3 regions of the Streptomyces sp. CA-111067 genome follow, and region 3 is predicted to be linked to each of the others. Evidence: riboswitches for the same ligand, from Rfam matches in the RefSeq annotation. Region 3 holds a riboswitch; each other region holds the start of a gene.
What was found. Region 3 has a riboswitch for cyclic di-AMP ahead of ACQPW6_RS16135 (peptidoglycan DD-metalloendopeptidase family protein). Riboswitches for the same ligand answer to the same signal wherever they lie in the genome.

Region 1 (4,699 bases), 3.3 Mb from region 3:
GCTCGTACTGGCCTCCGGCTACGCGGCCAACCTCGCCGCGGTCACCGCGCTCACCGGCCCCGGCACCCTGCTGGTCTCCGACGCGGGCAACCACGCCTCGCTGATCGACGGCTGCCGGCTGTCCCGCGCCACCACCGAGGTCGTCAGGCACGCGGCCCCGGACGCCGTACGCAAAGCACTGCGGGGGCACGAGGGGCCGTCCGTCGTGGTCAGCGACTCGGTGTTCTCGGTGGACGGCGACGCCGCCCCGCTGCCGGAACTGTCGGCGGCCTGCCGGACCTACGGCGCCGGGCTGTTGATCGACGACGCGCACGGGCTCGGCGTGCTGGGCGACGGCGGCCGGGGCGCCGCGCGGGGCGCCGGACTGGCCGGGGCGCCCGACGTGGTGTGCACGGCGACGCTGTCCAAGTCGCTGGGCGCGCAGGGCGGGGTGGTGCTCGGGCCGGCCGCGGTGATCGAGCACCTGGTGAACACCGCCCGTACCTTCATCTTCGACACCGGTCTGGCACCGGCCGCGGTGGGCGCGGCGCTCGGCGCGCTGGGGGTGCTGCGCCGGGAGCCCGAGCGCGCGGAGCGGGCCCGCGGGGTGGCCGGGGAGTTCCACCGGCGGCTGACCGCGGCCGGCCTCGACGTGACCGCCCCCGACGCCTGCGTGGTCTCGGTGCGCGCGCCGTCGGCCGACGACGCGGTGCGCTGGGCCGCGCGCTGCCGGGACGAGGGCCTGGCCGTCGGCTGCTTCCGGCCGCCGTCCGTGCCCGACGGGATCTCCCGGCTGCGGCTGACCGCCCGCTGCGACCTGACGGAGGGCCAGATCGAAGCGGCGGTCGCCGCAATCGCGAGGACCGCGCCGCGCGGCTGAACAAAACCGGGCAGAGCGCGGACGGAATCGGGCGGTGCGTGAACGGAACCGAGCGGGAGCGAGCGGGACCGAGCGGTTCAGGACCGGACGAGTTCGTCCCCGCTCAGTGCCCGCACGAACTCCGACCAGGCGCCGGGCGCGAAGAGCAGCGCCGGCCCCTGCCGGTCCTTGGAGTCACGGACGGCCAGCAGACCGGTGGCGAGTCTCGCCGTCTCCACGCAGTTGTTCGCGGCGGTGCTGTGGCTGCTGCGCCGCCACGTCACGCCGGAAAGCGCCGCACTGGAGGAAACGTACCGGGACAGAGCTGCCATGGAGCCCCCTTCTTAGTGCGCCCGCCTGTCGTTGGGCCCGGCTATCACGACATATCGTCCGCGATCTTACCGATCAGCGCCACGGACTCGTCGTCAGGAAGAGCAAACTTACACAATCGGGCGAATGCGGCACCGTACGCTGCGACATCCTCTTTCCGATCGACATAGAGACTACTCGTCAAATGGTCAATAACAACCACGTCGAGATCGGCAATGCGCGGAAATGAGAAGACAACGAACGAACCCGTAACTCCTATGTGCCCGCCGGCGGCGAACGGCAAGACCTGTAACCGGACATTCGGCAGTTCCGCGGCCCCGGCCAGCGCCCGCAGCTGAGCGGCCATCACCTCGGGGCCGCCGACACCGCGGCGCAGTACCGCCTCGTCGAGCACCGCCCACAGCTCCAGCGGCGGGTCCTGCCGCAGCACCGCCTGCCGGGCGATCCGCACGTCGACCAGGGCGTCGGCCTCGCGCGGTCCGAGTTCGGGCATGACGTCACCGGTCAGTGCCTTGGCGTAGGCCCGGGTCTGCAGCAGCCCGGGCACCACGTTGTTCTCCATCGACCTGGCCCGCCTCGCCCCGGTCTCCAGGCTGATGAAGTCCCGGTACTCCACCGGCAGTACGTCGCGGAAGTCGTGCCACCAGCCGCGCTGGTGGCCCTGCCCGGCCAGCGTGTCGGCCAGCTCCCTGGTGTCCTCGTCGCGCACCGCGTAGACGTCGAGCAGTACGGTGACGTCCTCGGCGCTGACGCTGCTGCGGCCGGTCTCGATCCGGCTGACCTTCGACTGGTGCCAGCCCGCGAGCCGGGCCGCCTCCCCACTTGTCAGACCGGCCAGATCACGTAGCCGGCGCAGCTCCTCGCCGAGCCTGCGCCGGCGTACGGCGGGCATTCGTTCCATGGTGCTTCGGACCTCCAGAAGTGCGCGGTGTGACGGTATGGGAACCGTTACGACAGTGTGCCGACCTAATGCGTTCTCACGTAGCAGAGTTCACCGATTTGAGCGACAGATATATGCATTGTGCTGTGCGACACCGGCAATGGCGGCACGATTAGTGGCACTCTGGCGCGAACCCGCCGCATCCGGGCCCACTTCCGGGCCCGCATCGGACGGCCGCCACGCACCGGAGCCCGGTCACGGCGGGAAAGGGACTGTGTCGCGATGGCAGATCTTCAGGAAGCGTCCATCACCCTGCCGAGCGAGCCGGCGTCGGTGACGACGGCCCGCCGCTACGTGTGCGGGCTGCTCACCGACTGGGGCATGCCGGACGGGGACCCGGCCACCGACTCGGTCCGGCTCATGGTCTCGGAGCTGGCCACCAACGCGGTGCTGCACACCTCGGGCATGTCCCCGACCTTCACCATCGACGTCCGGTGGGAGCGGGGTGAGCGGTTGCACATCGGCGTGACCGACAGCCACCCGCGCTGGCCGCAGCGGCTACCCGGGGCCGTGCAGCAGGACAACGGGCGCGGGATGGTGATCATCCGTCACCTCACCGCGGAGTCCGGCGGCAGGCTCCAGGTCACGCCGACCGACGAGGGCGGCAAGACGGTCTGGGTGATGATCCCCTGGGCGGTGCCGGTGCGTTGACCGCACCGGCGCCGCCCGGCGGGTCAGCCCACCCGCCCGTACCAGACACCCCCCGTCCAGATCTTCTCCAGCCGCACCCGGGCGCCGGTCTTGGGCGCGTGCCAGATCCGGCCGTCGCCCGCGTAGATGCCGACGTGGTAGACCGAGGAGCTCGCCGAGCCGCTGTGGAAGAACACCAGGTCGCCGACCCGGCGGGAGCCGGCGGAGATGTGCTTGGTGCTGCCGTACTGCGCGGCGGCGGTGCGGGGGAGGGTCTTGCCGGCCCGCTTGAACGAGTAGAGGGTCAGCCCGGAGCAGTCGAAGCGGCTGGGGCCCGCCGCGCCCCACTGGTAGGGCGAGCCCTTCTTCGAGGCGGCGACCCCGAGCGCCTTGGCGGCCTGGGTGGCGGCCTCGGCCCGCTGCGCGGTGTGCGGCAGCAGCGGTGGTACGGCGACCACGGCGGCGGTCAGGACGGAAGCGGCGCCGATCCGGGTCAGCCGGGTGGACACGCGGTTGGGCGTGGTCATGCGCAACCCTTCGTCGTCAGCCTGCGAAGGATGACCTGTCGGGTTCGGGCAGGCGAAGATGCCCGGCCGCGTGCTGCGGCTTCACCCCAAGGAGTGGCCCGGATGCGTTCCGGACCGGCCCCGTCGTGCCTGGGTCCTCCGCTCCCGCCGTTGCACTCGAGTCGCGACCTGGCATCCGCGCGCCGGCGGGATTGGGCTTCCGCGCGGACCGCCCCGCCACGGCGGCGGGGGCTTGTCGTCACTACGGATCGTCACGCACACCGGCCGCCGCGACCGGGCGGGAAACGCGCTATGTGATGCTCGTCACATGTCATCCGATCGAGTGAATGTCCGCTCGCGAAAGCCCGACCGGTGCGACTACCGCACCGCCTGACCTGCGCGCGGCTCATATCCGCGGGTCGGCGTCAAGCCGCCACGCGCAAGTCGGACGCCGCGTTTCCGGCGGCTTCCGGCTACCCCAACGGAGGTGGCCGCTACCGCCGTGCGGGGGACCCCCTGCCGCTGAGTGACCGGCCCGGCGATCGACCGGCGGTGCGACGCCGCTCGGCCGGCCGGTCCCCGGCGGGTACGTCTGGCGGTTCAGTCCGGCGGCCCGGGAGCCCGTTCCGGCGCCACCACGACCAGCGACGACCGGCGCTCGCCGTCCAGCACCCGCAGCGCCCGCCCGAGGGTGGCGTGGTGGAAGGCGGACTCGCCGCGCAGGTGCATCGTGGCCAGCGCGTCACGCAGCTCCGCCGCCCGGCCGACCAGCGCCTGGGCGGCCCGCAGCGCGCTGTAGGTGTCGGCGGTCCGCGACGGGTTGATCCGGCCGAGCAGGTCGACGATCTCCAGGTAGCTGTCGATCAGTTCGCCCTCCGACCGGGTCAGGGCGGGCAGCGGCGGCAGTTCGGGTACCACCGCGGCTCACCGCGGCCGGTACGCGGGGATCGACTTGCGGCTGCTCGTCACCCGGTCCACCAGCCCGTAGGCCACCGCGGCCTCGGCGTCGAAGACCTTGTCCCGCTCGATGTCCGCGCTGATCCGGTCCGCGTCCTGGCCGGTGTGCCGGGTGAGCATCGCCTCCAGCCGCTCGCGGGTGCGCAGCAGCTCGTTGGCCTGGATCTCCAGGTCGGAGGTGTCGCCCTGCACCACGTCGCCCAGCGACGGCTGGTGGATCAGGATCCGGGCGGCCGGGGTCATCATCCGCTTGCCGGGCGCGCCGGCCGCGAGCAGCACCGCGGCGGCCGAGGCCGCCTGCCCGATGCACACCGTGGCGACGTCCGGGGTCACGAACTGCATCGTGTCGTAGATCGCCGTCATCGCCGAGAACGAGCCGCCGGGGGAGTTGATGTAGATGTTGATGTCCTGCTCGGGGGCGCTGCTCTCCAGGTGGATGAGCTGGGCCATCACGTCGTTGGCCGCGGTGTCGTCGATCTGCGTGCCCAGGAAGATGAT
Region 2 (4,699 bases), 3.5 Mb from region 3:
CGGTCACGATCACCAAGGCCGGCGGCGCCCCGGTGAACGCCGCCTCGATGCTGGCCGTGCTCGGCCTGGGCGCGCAGGGCGGCGACGAGGTCGTACTGGCCTCGGAGGCCGACGGCGCCGACGCGGCACTCGACCGGCTGGCCAAGCTGGTCGCAGAAGGGCTCGAAGAACTGCCCGAGACGGTCTGACGCAGCGGAATTCAGCGGGCCCGGCAATCCCCCCGGATTGCCGGGTCCCGCCCGTTCCTGATGACAAGCAGCCGCAATTACGGCAGCCCTATTCCCAGGTCTTGTATACGGCGTGATTGTTAATTGCGGCGGCGCACCGCGTTTACGGGATGTTTCAGGGTCCTCACCGCCGAGGTGCGCTCGACATGGACCGCCGCCAGCCGGCCGGCCCGGTCGGCGTCACCGCGCGCCACCGCGTCCACCAGCGCCGCGTGCTCCTCCCACGCCTCCACCGCCCGGCCCGCGCTGCCGTCCCCGTACACCCAGGCGATCTTGTGTCTGAGCTGGGTGAGCAGCGCGGTGAGCGTCGGGCTGCCGGACGCCTGGGCCAGCGTCTCGTGGAACCAGCCGCTCAGCGACGGCAGGTCGGACAACTGGCCCTGCACCGCGCGCTCCTGGCCGAGCCTGACCAGTCCGCGCAGCACCTTCAGATGCGCCTCGGTCCGCCGTCTGGCCGCCCGCGCGGCACCCAGCGGCTCCAGCAGTCCGCGCAGTTCCAGCAGGTCGGCCGCCTCCTGCTCGGTGGGCTCCGCCACCGAGGCGCCGGCGTGCCTGCGGGTGCGGACGAACCCCTCGGACTCCAGGGTGCGCAGCGCCTCGCGCACCGGCACCCGGGACACGCCGTAGCGCTGCGCGAGCAGTTCCTCGGTGAGCCGGCTGCCCGGCGGGAAGAAGCCGGCGACGATGTCGTCGCGGACGGCCGTACACACCACCTGGGCGGAGATACGACGCCCCGAGCCGTCCTGGCCGTTCACATCCGATTCCACATCGCAGGACTCCGTTCTTTCCCCGTATTGTGCGCGACTCTATTCCAGCACGCACGGGAATCAGAAAGCAGCCCCAGAATTCGGGCATTGTTTTGGGACAGCGCCGCCCTTTTCGGACGCCGCCGCGGCCGTGATCGGACGCCGGCCGGCCCGGCGGACCCTCGTTCGGGGCCCGCCGGGGCGGGTCAGACGCTCAGGCCGTGCTTGCGCAGGTAGGCCACCGGGTCCACGTCCGAGCCGTAGTCGGGGGTGGTGCGCACCTCGAAGTGCAGGTGCGGCCCGGTGGCGTTGCCGGTGGCGCCGGACAGCGCGATGCGTTGCCCGGGGGTCACCCGCTGGCCGACCGTGACCTGGATCGACGACAGGTGGCCGTACTGGGTGTACTCGCCGTCGGCCATCCTGATCACGATGTTGTTGCCGTACGAGCCGCCCCAGCCGGCCTCGACCACGGTGCCGGCGCCGACCGCGTGCACGTCGGTGCCCATGGCCGCGTGGAAGTCGATGCCGGTGTGCCGGCCGGACGACCACAGATTGCTCGACGCCAGGTAGCCGGTGGAGACGTAGGAGTGCGCGACCGGCAGCACGAAGGAGTTCAGCCGCTTGCGCTCGGCGGCGCGGGCGGCCTGCTGCCGCGCCTCGTGCACGGCCGCGGCCTGTGCCTTGGCGGCGGCCTTGGCCATCGCCGCTGCGGCCGCCTGCTCGCGGGCGTGCTGGGCCCGCTCGGTCCTGGCGGCGGCCTCGCGCAGTTGCGCGTCGGCCTGCGCGGCCAGCGAGTCGGCGAGCGTCTCGGGCACGTCGAGTGCCTGGGCCAGGGAGACGGGCTGTACGGCGGCCGGTTCCGCCTGCCCCGGCGCGGCCATCGCGCTGGCGCCGAGGCCGCCGGTGGCGGTGACGACCGCGACCCCGGCCAGGGTGGTGCCGGTGCGCAGGACGCTGCGGCCGGGACGGCGGTGCTTCCCGCGGGACGCGGACTTGGGCTGGGGCTGGGGGTGGGTGAACGCCATGAAGCGGCGTCGCTCCTTTCCTTCCTTCTCGCCTACCGGGTTAGCTGACGGGTTCGGAGCAGGAAGGTCTCCTACGGGTCCGCCGCCCGTGGTGGGCGAAAGGTCCCGATTCACCCCAGGGAACTCTTGGTTCCCCGGCTCCCCTGACGGGGACTCGGCGATGTGCGCCCGGGCCGCCAGGCGCGACTGCTGGACGGGCAACGGTCGTTGACGCTAACCGGGCACACGGTCGTACTTCAAACAGATCGGCTCATATGTTGCGTACGCCACACGGCCGCACATCAGGCCGCACCGCCGTATCCGCCACCCGGACCGGGGCGGGGCCCATGCCCCGCCCCGGTTCGGCCTGACGTCGAACTCCGGCTGGCGGAGCCCTAGGGGCTGTTCGAGGTTTGGATCTTTGAGAGGCCCGGTGGTCTGTTGCCGGTGGCTGGTAGAACTCGTGCGTGGCGCGTTTTGACGTGACGGATGCCGAATGGGCTCTGATCGAGTTGCACTTGCCGGTGACGGCCACCGGGCCGTTGCCGCGGCGGGTGCGGGACCAGTTCAACGGGGTGCTGTGGCGGTTCCGGACCGGCAGTGGCTGGCGTGATGTCCCGGACCGGTACGGGCCCTGGTCCACCATCTACTCCCGGTTCAGCAACTGGGCCAAGGCCGGGGTGTTCCAGGACCTGATGGACGCGTTGATCGCCGAGGCGGCCGCGCGGCGGCAGGTCGGCCTGGAGTTGGTCAGCGTGGACTCCACGATCGTGCGGGCGCATCACGAATCGGCAGGTCTGGCAGTGGCCGGGGAGACCCTGGACGCCCTGGAACAGGCCCTGACCGAGGAAAAGGGGGCTCCGCTCCCGCGACAACCGCCGGTGCTGCGGGTGATCCGCCGACGACCGGTGCGGACACGAGTGGCACAGACACGCCGAACCCGGACCGGGCTGCAGCGCGACGGCGTTGCAGGGCCAGGGCGGACGCCGCCGGGCTCGGCCGGTCCCGAGGCGGACTGAGCAGCAAGATCCATGCCGCGGTCGACGCCACAGGACTGCCCCTGTCGTTCGTCCTGACTCCCGGACAAGCCGGGGACAGCCCTCAGTTCCAGACCGTCCTGGACAAGATCCGCATACCTGGCCCGGTCGGCCGCCCCCGCACCCGACCACAGGCCGTCGCAGCGGACAGGGCCTACTCCTCCAAGGGCAACCGGGCCTACTTACGCCGGCGCCACATCACCGTGGTCATCCCGGAAAAGATCGACCAGCAGGCCAACCGCAAGAACAAGGGCTCAGCCGGCGGACGGCCTGTCACCTACGACAACGAACGCTACAAACAGCGCAACACCGTCGAACGCAGCTTCCAGAAGATCAAGACCTGGCGCGGCCTGGCCACACGCTACGACAAGTCTCCCGAAAGCTACGAGGCCGGACTCCACCTCCGCGGATCGATCATGTGGCTGAAGCTCCTCACCTCAACCACATGATCCGAACCTCAAACAGTCCCTAGTTGACGACCTCCACCGGGCCGATGCCCAACTCCCGTACGGGCTCGGCGATCGTGGCGGCGTCGCCGACCAGGATCACCACGAGGCGGTCCAGCGGGAAGGCGTTGACGACCGCGGCCGTGGCCTCCACGGTGCCGGTTGCCGCCAGCCGCGCGTAGAGCTGGGCCTGGAAGTCGTCGGGCAGCTGCTGCTCGACCTGGTCGAGCAGCGTGCCGGCCACCGCCGACGCCGTCTCGTAGCGCAGCGGGGCGACCCCGACCAGGTTCTGCACGGCGACATCGCGCTCGTCGTCGGTCAGCCCCGACTCGCCGAGGGTGCGGATCACCTGCCAGGTGTCGGCGAGCGCCGGGCCGGTGACCTCGGTGGCCACCGAGCCGCTGATCGCCAGCAGCGCGGCGCCGGTGCCGTCGGCCGAGGACAGCAGCACCTGGCCGAAGGCCCGCACCCCGTAGGTGTAGCCCTTCTCCTCGCGCAGCACCCGGTCCAGACGGGAGGTCAGGGTGCCACCCAGGCAGTACGTGCCGAGCACCTGGCCGGCCCACACCGGGTCGTGCCGGTCGGCGCCGGTGCGGCCGATCAGCAGCTGGGTCTGCACCGCGCCCGGCCGGTCCACGATCACCACCCGGGCGGTGTCGTCCGAGGTGATCGCCGGCCGCTGGTGCGGCTGCGCGGAGTTGCCGGTCCAGCGGCCCAGCGTGTCGTTCAGCAGCGCCGGCAGGTCGATGCCGGTCAGGTCGCCGACCACCACGGCGGTGCTGGTGGACGGGCGGACGTGGGCGGCGTAGAAGGCCCGCACCGCCGCCGCGTCGATCCGGCGCACGGTGTCCTCGGTGCCCTGCCGCGGCCGGGAGCAGCGCAGGGTGGCCGGGAACAGCTCCTTGGACAGCGCCATCGCCGCCCGGCGGGCCGGGTTGGCCAGCTCGTGCGGGATCTCGTCGAGGCGGTTGGCGACCAGCCGCTTGACCTCGTCGTCGGGGAACGCCGGGGCGCGCAGCGCCTCCGCGAGCAGCCCGAGCGCCTTGTCCAGCCGGGAGGCGGGCACTTCGAGCGAGACCCTGACGCCGGGGTGGTCGGCGTGCGCGTCGAGGGTGGCGCCGCAGCGCTCCAGTTCGGCCGCGAACTCCTCGGCGGTGTGCGCGTCGGTGCCCTCCGACAGGGCCCTGGCCATGATGGTGCCGACCCCGTCGAGGCCCTCGGGCTCGGTGTCCAGCGGCG
Region 3 (4,699 bases):
TCGGGCGAGACCCGCCTCGCCGTCCTGTGCACCCTGCTGGAGACGTACTTCGACGGGCTCGACCACCGCGAACTGCTCACCGAGGTCGGCCTCTACGACGAGGGGGTCGCCGACGACGCGCCACCGCCGGCCGGGCCCGGGGATGGTGCCGGGGATGGGACCGGGGGCGAGGCCGGGACCGGCGGCGCGGCCGATCAGCCGGCCGCGACGCCACCCGTCCCTGCGGACCCCGCCGCCCTCTCGGCCGCCGCCGAGGAAGCCGCGGCCATGCGCGCCCGGGCCGCCGAGTACGACCGGCTGTGCCGGATGGCCGAACGCCGGGAGCGGGAACGGCGCCAGGCCGGCGAGGCCCCGCGCCGTGACGCCACCGGCAGCGACCCCATACGGCTGGCCGCGGCCCGCAAAGCCGTGCTCAAGCGGAGCGACGGCGCTTGCGAGAACCCGACCTGCACCGGCCAGCCCGCCGACGTCACCACCGCCGGCGCGGCCATCCTCGAGGTGGACCACGTCGTGGAGCTGGGCCTGGGCGGCCGGGACCACCCCAGCCAGATGATCGCCCTCTGCCCCAACTGCCACGCCATCAAGACCCGCGGCCGGACCCGCGACGCCCTGCGGTCCGTCCTCCTTGAGCTGGCCCGCGAGCGGCATGTGCGGCTGCGTTCCGGCAACGCGAACTGAGCCGGCGGCTCGGCGCCGAGGGCAGGCCGGCTCCGGCCGCACCCGGGGCAGGGCGCCGCGCATCCGGGCAGCCCGCCGCGCGCCCGGGCAGGCGGCCGGCGCCCGTGCCAGGCGGCCGCTCGCCGGCCACCCCGAGCGCGTCGCCGGTCAGCCGCCGTTGACCAGCCGGATGTACCGCACCCAGTCCCAGTTCGGCCCGGGGTCGGTGTGGTCGGTGCCGGGCACCTCGACATGCCCGATGATGTGCTGCCGGTCCTTGGGTATCCCGTACTTGTCGCAGATCTCGGCGGTCAGCGCGGCCGACGCGTGGTACATCGCCGCGGTGAAGTACGAGGGCTGGTCCACCCAGCCCTCGTGCTCGATGCCGATGCTGCGCGTGTTGTAGTCCCAGTTGCCCGCGTGCCAGGCCACATCGTGCTCGCGCACGCACTGGTCGATCGCGCCGTCCGCGGACCTGACGACGTAGTGCGAGGTGGCGGCGTGCGCCGGGTCCTGGAAGAGCTTGATCGTGTCGCTGAACGTCTCCTGGGTCACATGGATCACCACCAGGTTGATCGGATAGGTCGAAGGCCGGTTGGCCACGGTGTAGTTGGCGGTGCTGGCCGGGGCCCAGGTGGCCGACGGGTAGTCGACGGTGCCGGCGGCCGGCCGGGCCGTGCGGGTGGCGGCCGAGGCACGGGTCCTGCCGCCGGGCCACAGCTCGCCGGCCAGGCCCGCGGTGGCGGCGGCACCGAGGGCCAGGCCGCCGCGCAGCAGCGAACGGCGGCTGGCGGAGGAGGAGTTGGCCGGTGAGTCGGCTGAGGACTCGGCCGAGAAGCCGGGCGAGGAGCTCTCGGCGGACCGGGATTCGGGGGAGTGGCTGGAGCTGGGCATGGGGGCTCCCTGTGGGGCGGGCAGGCGTCAGCACGGTGGGGCGAGTGCATGACAAGAACGTGGGGCTCGTTCATCGTGCGACCCGGCCCCCTGACCTGCCAAGGGCTTCGCGAATTGGCAGAGGTCCAGACCGCTGGCACCCGGCCCGTCTGCCGCCCGCGCCCCTTGCCCACAAGGCGCGCCACCGCCACCTACTCACTCAAGGTAGCCATCTCAACCCCCTCCGATAACAACTGACTTACGCTCCTGTCACCGCCCAGCCACACCACTTGCCCGCTATACCCCTACTACGACTGATGTGGCCGGTTGGTTCCCGCCGTCAACTCTTGGATTCGGCTTGGAATTCGCCTCCGGCTCTATTAACGTTCGATAACGCAGCGCGGTCGTCACCGTCGCCGAACAGGCGGCACCGTGCGCTTGCCGAATCCCGTCCGCGGGAACCGGGGACCCGCCCTTCTGTACGCCGTCACCCACGGCTCAGGAGGGGTCCAATGGGGTGAATCGGGCAGCACTCAGGCCCGTAGGAGACCTTCCTGCTCCGAACCCGTCAGCTAACCCGGTAGGCGAGAAGGAAGGAAAGGAGTGCGCCCGCCGTGGCGTCCAACCAGCCTGCCTACGCTCCACCCGCTCCGGAGGCCGAGTCCGCCGGAGCCGGTGGTTGGGACGAGTTCCCCGCGTCCGAAACGCCCGACGCCGCCGCTTACCTGGACGATCTGCGCGGCAGGCACCGGTTGCCCCGGCAGCGCAATCTCGCCCGTGGCACGACCGTGCTCGGGGTCGCGGCGATGGCCGCGGTCGGGGCGGGAGGTGTGGCCGTCGCCGCGGAGTCCGCGCCGGCGCCGCTGGCCGCGCCGGACCTGAGCGACGTGAGCGAGGCGCCCGGCCCCGACGTACTGGACGCACCGGACGCGGTCGGCGTGCCCGAGTCGCCGGGCGTCCCCAACTCCGTTGCGCTGTCAGCCGTCAAGGAGCTGCCCGAGGCCGCGACCCCGGCCGCGGACACCCCCGTACAGCCTGTGCGGGGTGCGGCGGACGGCCAGGATGCGGCCCAGGACCGTACGGACCCTGACCCGGCCCCGGACTCCGACCCGGCCGCCACCACGGACACGCCCGCCGGAGTCCCCACGGCCGTCGAGCCCGGCGAAGCGCTCCGCACCCGGATACTCGGCCAGGTCGCCCGCCAGCGCGAGGCAGTCGCGCGCGCCGAGCGCGAGGCCGCAGAGAAGGCCGCAGCCGACCAGTCAGCCCGCGAGGCCGCCGCCCAGAAGGTGCGCGAGCAGGCCGCCCAGGCGAAGGCCGCCGCCGAGGAGAAGGCGAAGGCCGAGGCCGCCGCGGCAGCCAAGGCGGAGGCCGAACGCCTGGCCCAACTGGCCGCGTCCTACGTCAAACCGGTCGCGTCCTACACCCTCACGGCGGGCTTCGGCGAGTCCGACTCGCCCTGGGCCACCAGCCACACCGGCCAGGATTTCGACGCCCCCACCGGCACCCCGGCGCACGCCGTCCACGGCGGCACGGTGACGTCCGCCGGCTGGGCGGGCTCGTACGGCTACCGCGTCGTGCTCACTCTCGATGACGGCACCGAGCTCTGGTACTGCCACCTGTCGACGATGGTCGTCACCTCGGGACAGGTCACCACCGGCGACACGATCGGCCGGGTCGGCGCCACCGGCAACGTCCCGAGCCCGCACCTCCACCTGGAGGTCCGCCCCGGCGGCGGCGCGCCCACCGACCCGCTGCCGTGGCTGCGTTCCCACGACGTGACCGTCTGACCCACCGCACCACCCCGTTACTCCCGTCCCCCCGGGAACCCGACGGCCCTGGCGAAGTCCCCCCGACGCCAGGGCCGTCGGATTTTCCGCCCCGAGGACCCCGCGCGAGCGCGCAAGGCAGCCCTACTTGCGCCCGGCCAGCACCCACGAGGCCGCGGCCATCCCCCCGGCGACGGCGAAGACCGCCGGCCAGGAGCCGACCTTCTTGGCGAGCGGGTGCGACCCGGCGAACGCGGCCACATACGCCCCGGTGAGCACCACGGCAGCCGGCGACCCGGCCCGCTCCCGCCACTCCCGCGCAGCCACCGCCCCCGCCGCGGCAAGCGCCACCCCGCCCAGCTCCCGCCGCCTGGTCCAACGCGCCACCCCGTACCCGCCGATCAAACCCCCGGCCGCCACCGCACCAGCGGGAATCCCACCCATCCCGTCCTCCTCCATCCCAAAGACCCCCGCCACCCGAAAGCCCACCCCGAGGCTAACCCCCACCCCCGACACCCCTCCGCCGGAGGCCCTCGTGCAGCCGGCCGCCGGGGGTACGGGCGGAGGCCGGTGCTGGATCGCCTACAGGTGCCGGCCGCCCGGTGGGGCGTGTTGGTGGGGTGGGTAGGGGGGCCATCGTGCGGGCCAGGGAGGTGGGGGTGGGCGGAGGGTCCAGGTGGATTCGGCCAGGGAGGGCTGGGCGCAGGAACGGCGGTGCCACAGGTGGTGCAGGAGTTCGGCCTCGCGGGCGGCGAAGTCGGGGGTGGACAGGCCGCGGGTGGCCGCCGCGCGGAGCAGGGCGAGGTGGGTGGCGAAGACGGTGTAGTCGCGGACCGCGCGGGCCCCGGGCTCGCCGAAGCCGCGCCGGGCGATGGTGCGGGCCAGCGTCCGGGCGCGCATCGAGGCCAGGGCGAACGGTTCTGCGGGCGACAGCCAGCCGGCCGCCGCGTAGGCCGGCAGCGTCGTCCGTATCGTGCGCAGCACCTGCGCCCGCGCCCAGAACGCGAACCACACGACCAGCCCGAACACGGGCAGCATCACGGCCACGTACACCGTCAGAAAGCTGACCGGCGACAGCTGCGAGGAGGTGTTCCACACCCCGTGCAGCACCATCGCCGTGCCCCAGCCGCACAGCGGCGCCAGCTTGCGCCAGATCCGCCCCGGCGGGGTGAGCGCGGCGACCGCGAAGCCGATCCCGGTCATCGATGTGAACAGCGGGTGCGCGAACGGCGTCATCAGCACCCGTACGAAGAACGTCGCCGCCGTCGCGGAGCCGAGGAGGGACGAGCCGAGCGCCTTGTCCTCGCCGAAGGCCGACCCGATGTAGAGGATGTTCTCGGTGAACGCGAAACCGGTCGCGACCAGCCCGCTGAGCACGATCCCGTCCACCAGGCTCTCGA

Region 1: another riboswitch for cyclic di-AMP. It lies ahead of ACQPW6_RS01880 (C40 family peptidase); the one in region 3 lies ahead of ACQPW6_RS16135 (peptidoglycan DD-metalloendopeptidase family protein).
Region 2: another riboswitch for cyclic di-AMP. It lies ahead of ACQPW6_RS32140 (M23 family metallopeptidase); the one in region 3 lies ahead of ACQPW6_RS16135 (peptidoglycan DD-metalloendopeptidase family protein).

Annotation. Positions count from the first base shown of each region.
Region 1 covers NZ_CP192103.1:434,069-438,767, reverse strand. Annotated here, with positions in the region: gene ACQPW6_RS01900 (8-amino-7-oxononanoate synthase) at 1-859, shown strand, start outside; gene ACQPW6_RS01895 (DUF397 domain-containing protein) at 937-1,170, opposite strand; gene ACQPW6_RS01890 (helix-turn-helix domain-containing protein) at 1,215-2,069, opposite strand; gene ACQPW6_RS01885 (ATP-binding protein) at 2,331-2,759, shown strand; gene ACQPW6_RS01880 (C40 family peptidase) at 2,783-3,265, opposite strand; cyclic di-AMP (ydaO/yuaA leader) riboswitch at 3,269-3,437, opposite strand; gene ACQPW6_RS01875 (hypothetical protein) at 3,845-4,162, opposite strand; gene ACQPW6_RS01870 (ATP-dependent Clp protease proteolytic subunit) at 4,169-4,699, opposite strand, start outside.
Region 2 covers NZ_CP192103.1:7,236,848-7,241,546, reverse strand. Annotated here, with positions in the region: gene ACQPW6_RS32150 (HPr family phosphocarrier protein) at 1-188, shown strand, start outside; gene ACQPW6_RS32145 (GntR family transcriptional regulator) at 308-994, opposite strand; gene ACQPW6_RS32140 (M23 family metallopeptidase) at 1,180-1,998, opposite strand; cyclic di-AMP (ydaO/yuaA leader) riboswitch at 2,013-2,168, opposite strand; partial or broken gene ACQPW6_RS32135 (IS5 family transposase) at 2,445-3,463, shown strand; gene ACQPW6_RS32130 (M16 family metallopeptidase) at 3,483-4,699, opposite strand, start outside.
Region 3 covers NZ_CP192103.1:3,723,024-3,727,722, reverse strand. Annotated here, with positions in the region: gene ACQPW6_RS16145 (HNH endonuclease signature motif containing protein) at 1-678, shown strand, start outside; gene ACQPW6_RS16140 (N-acetylmuramoyl-L-alanine amidase) at 826-1,551, opposite strand; cyclic di-AMP (ydaO/yuaA leader) riboswitch at 1,960-2,132, shown strand; gene ACQPW6_RS16135 (peptidoglycan DD-metalloendopeptidase family protein) at 2,145-3,320, shown strand; gene ACQPW6_RS16130 (hypothetical protein) at 3,444-3,743, opposite strand; gene ACQPW6_RS16125 (PrsW family intramembrane metalloprotease) at 3,882-4,699, opposite strand, start outside.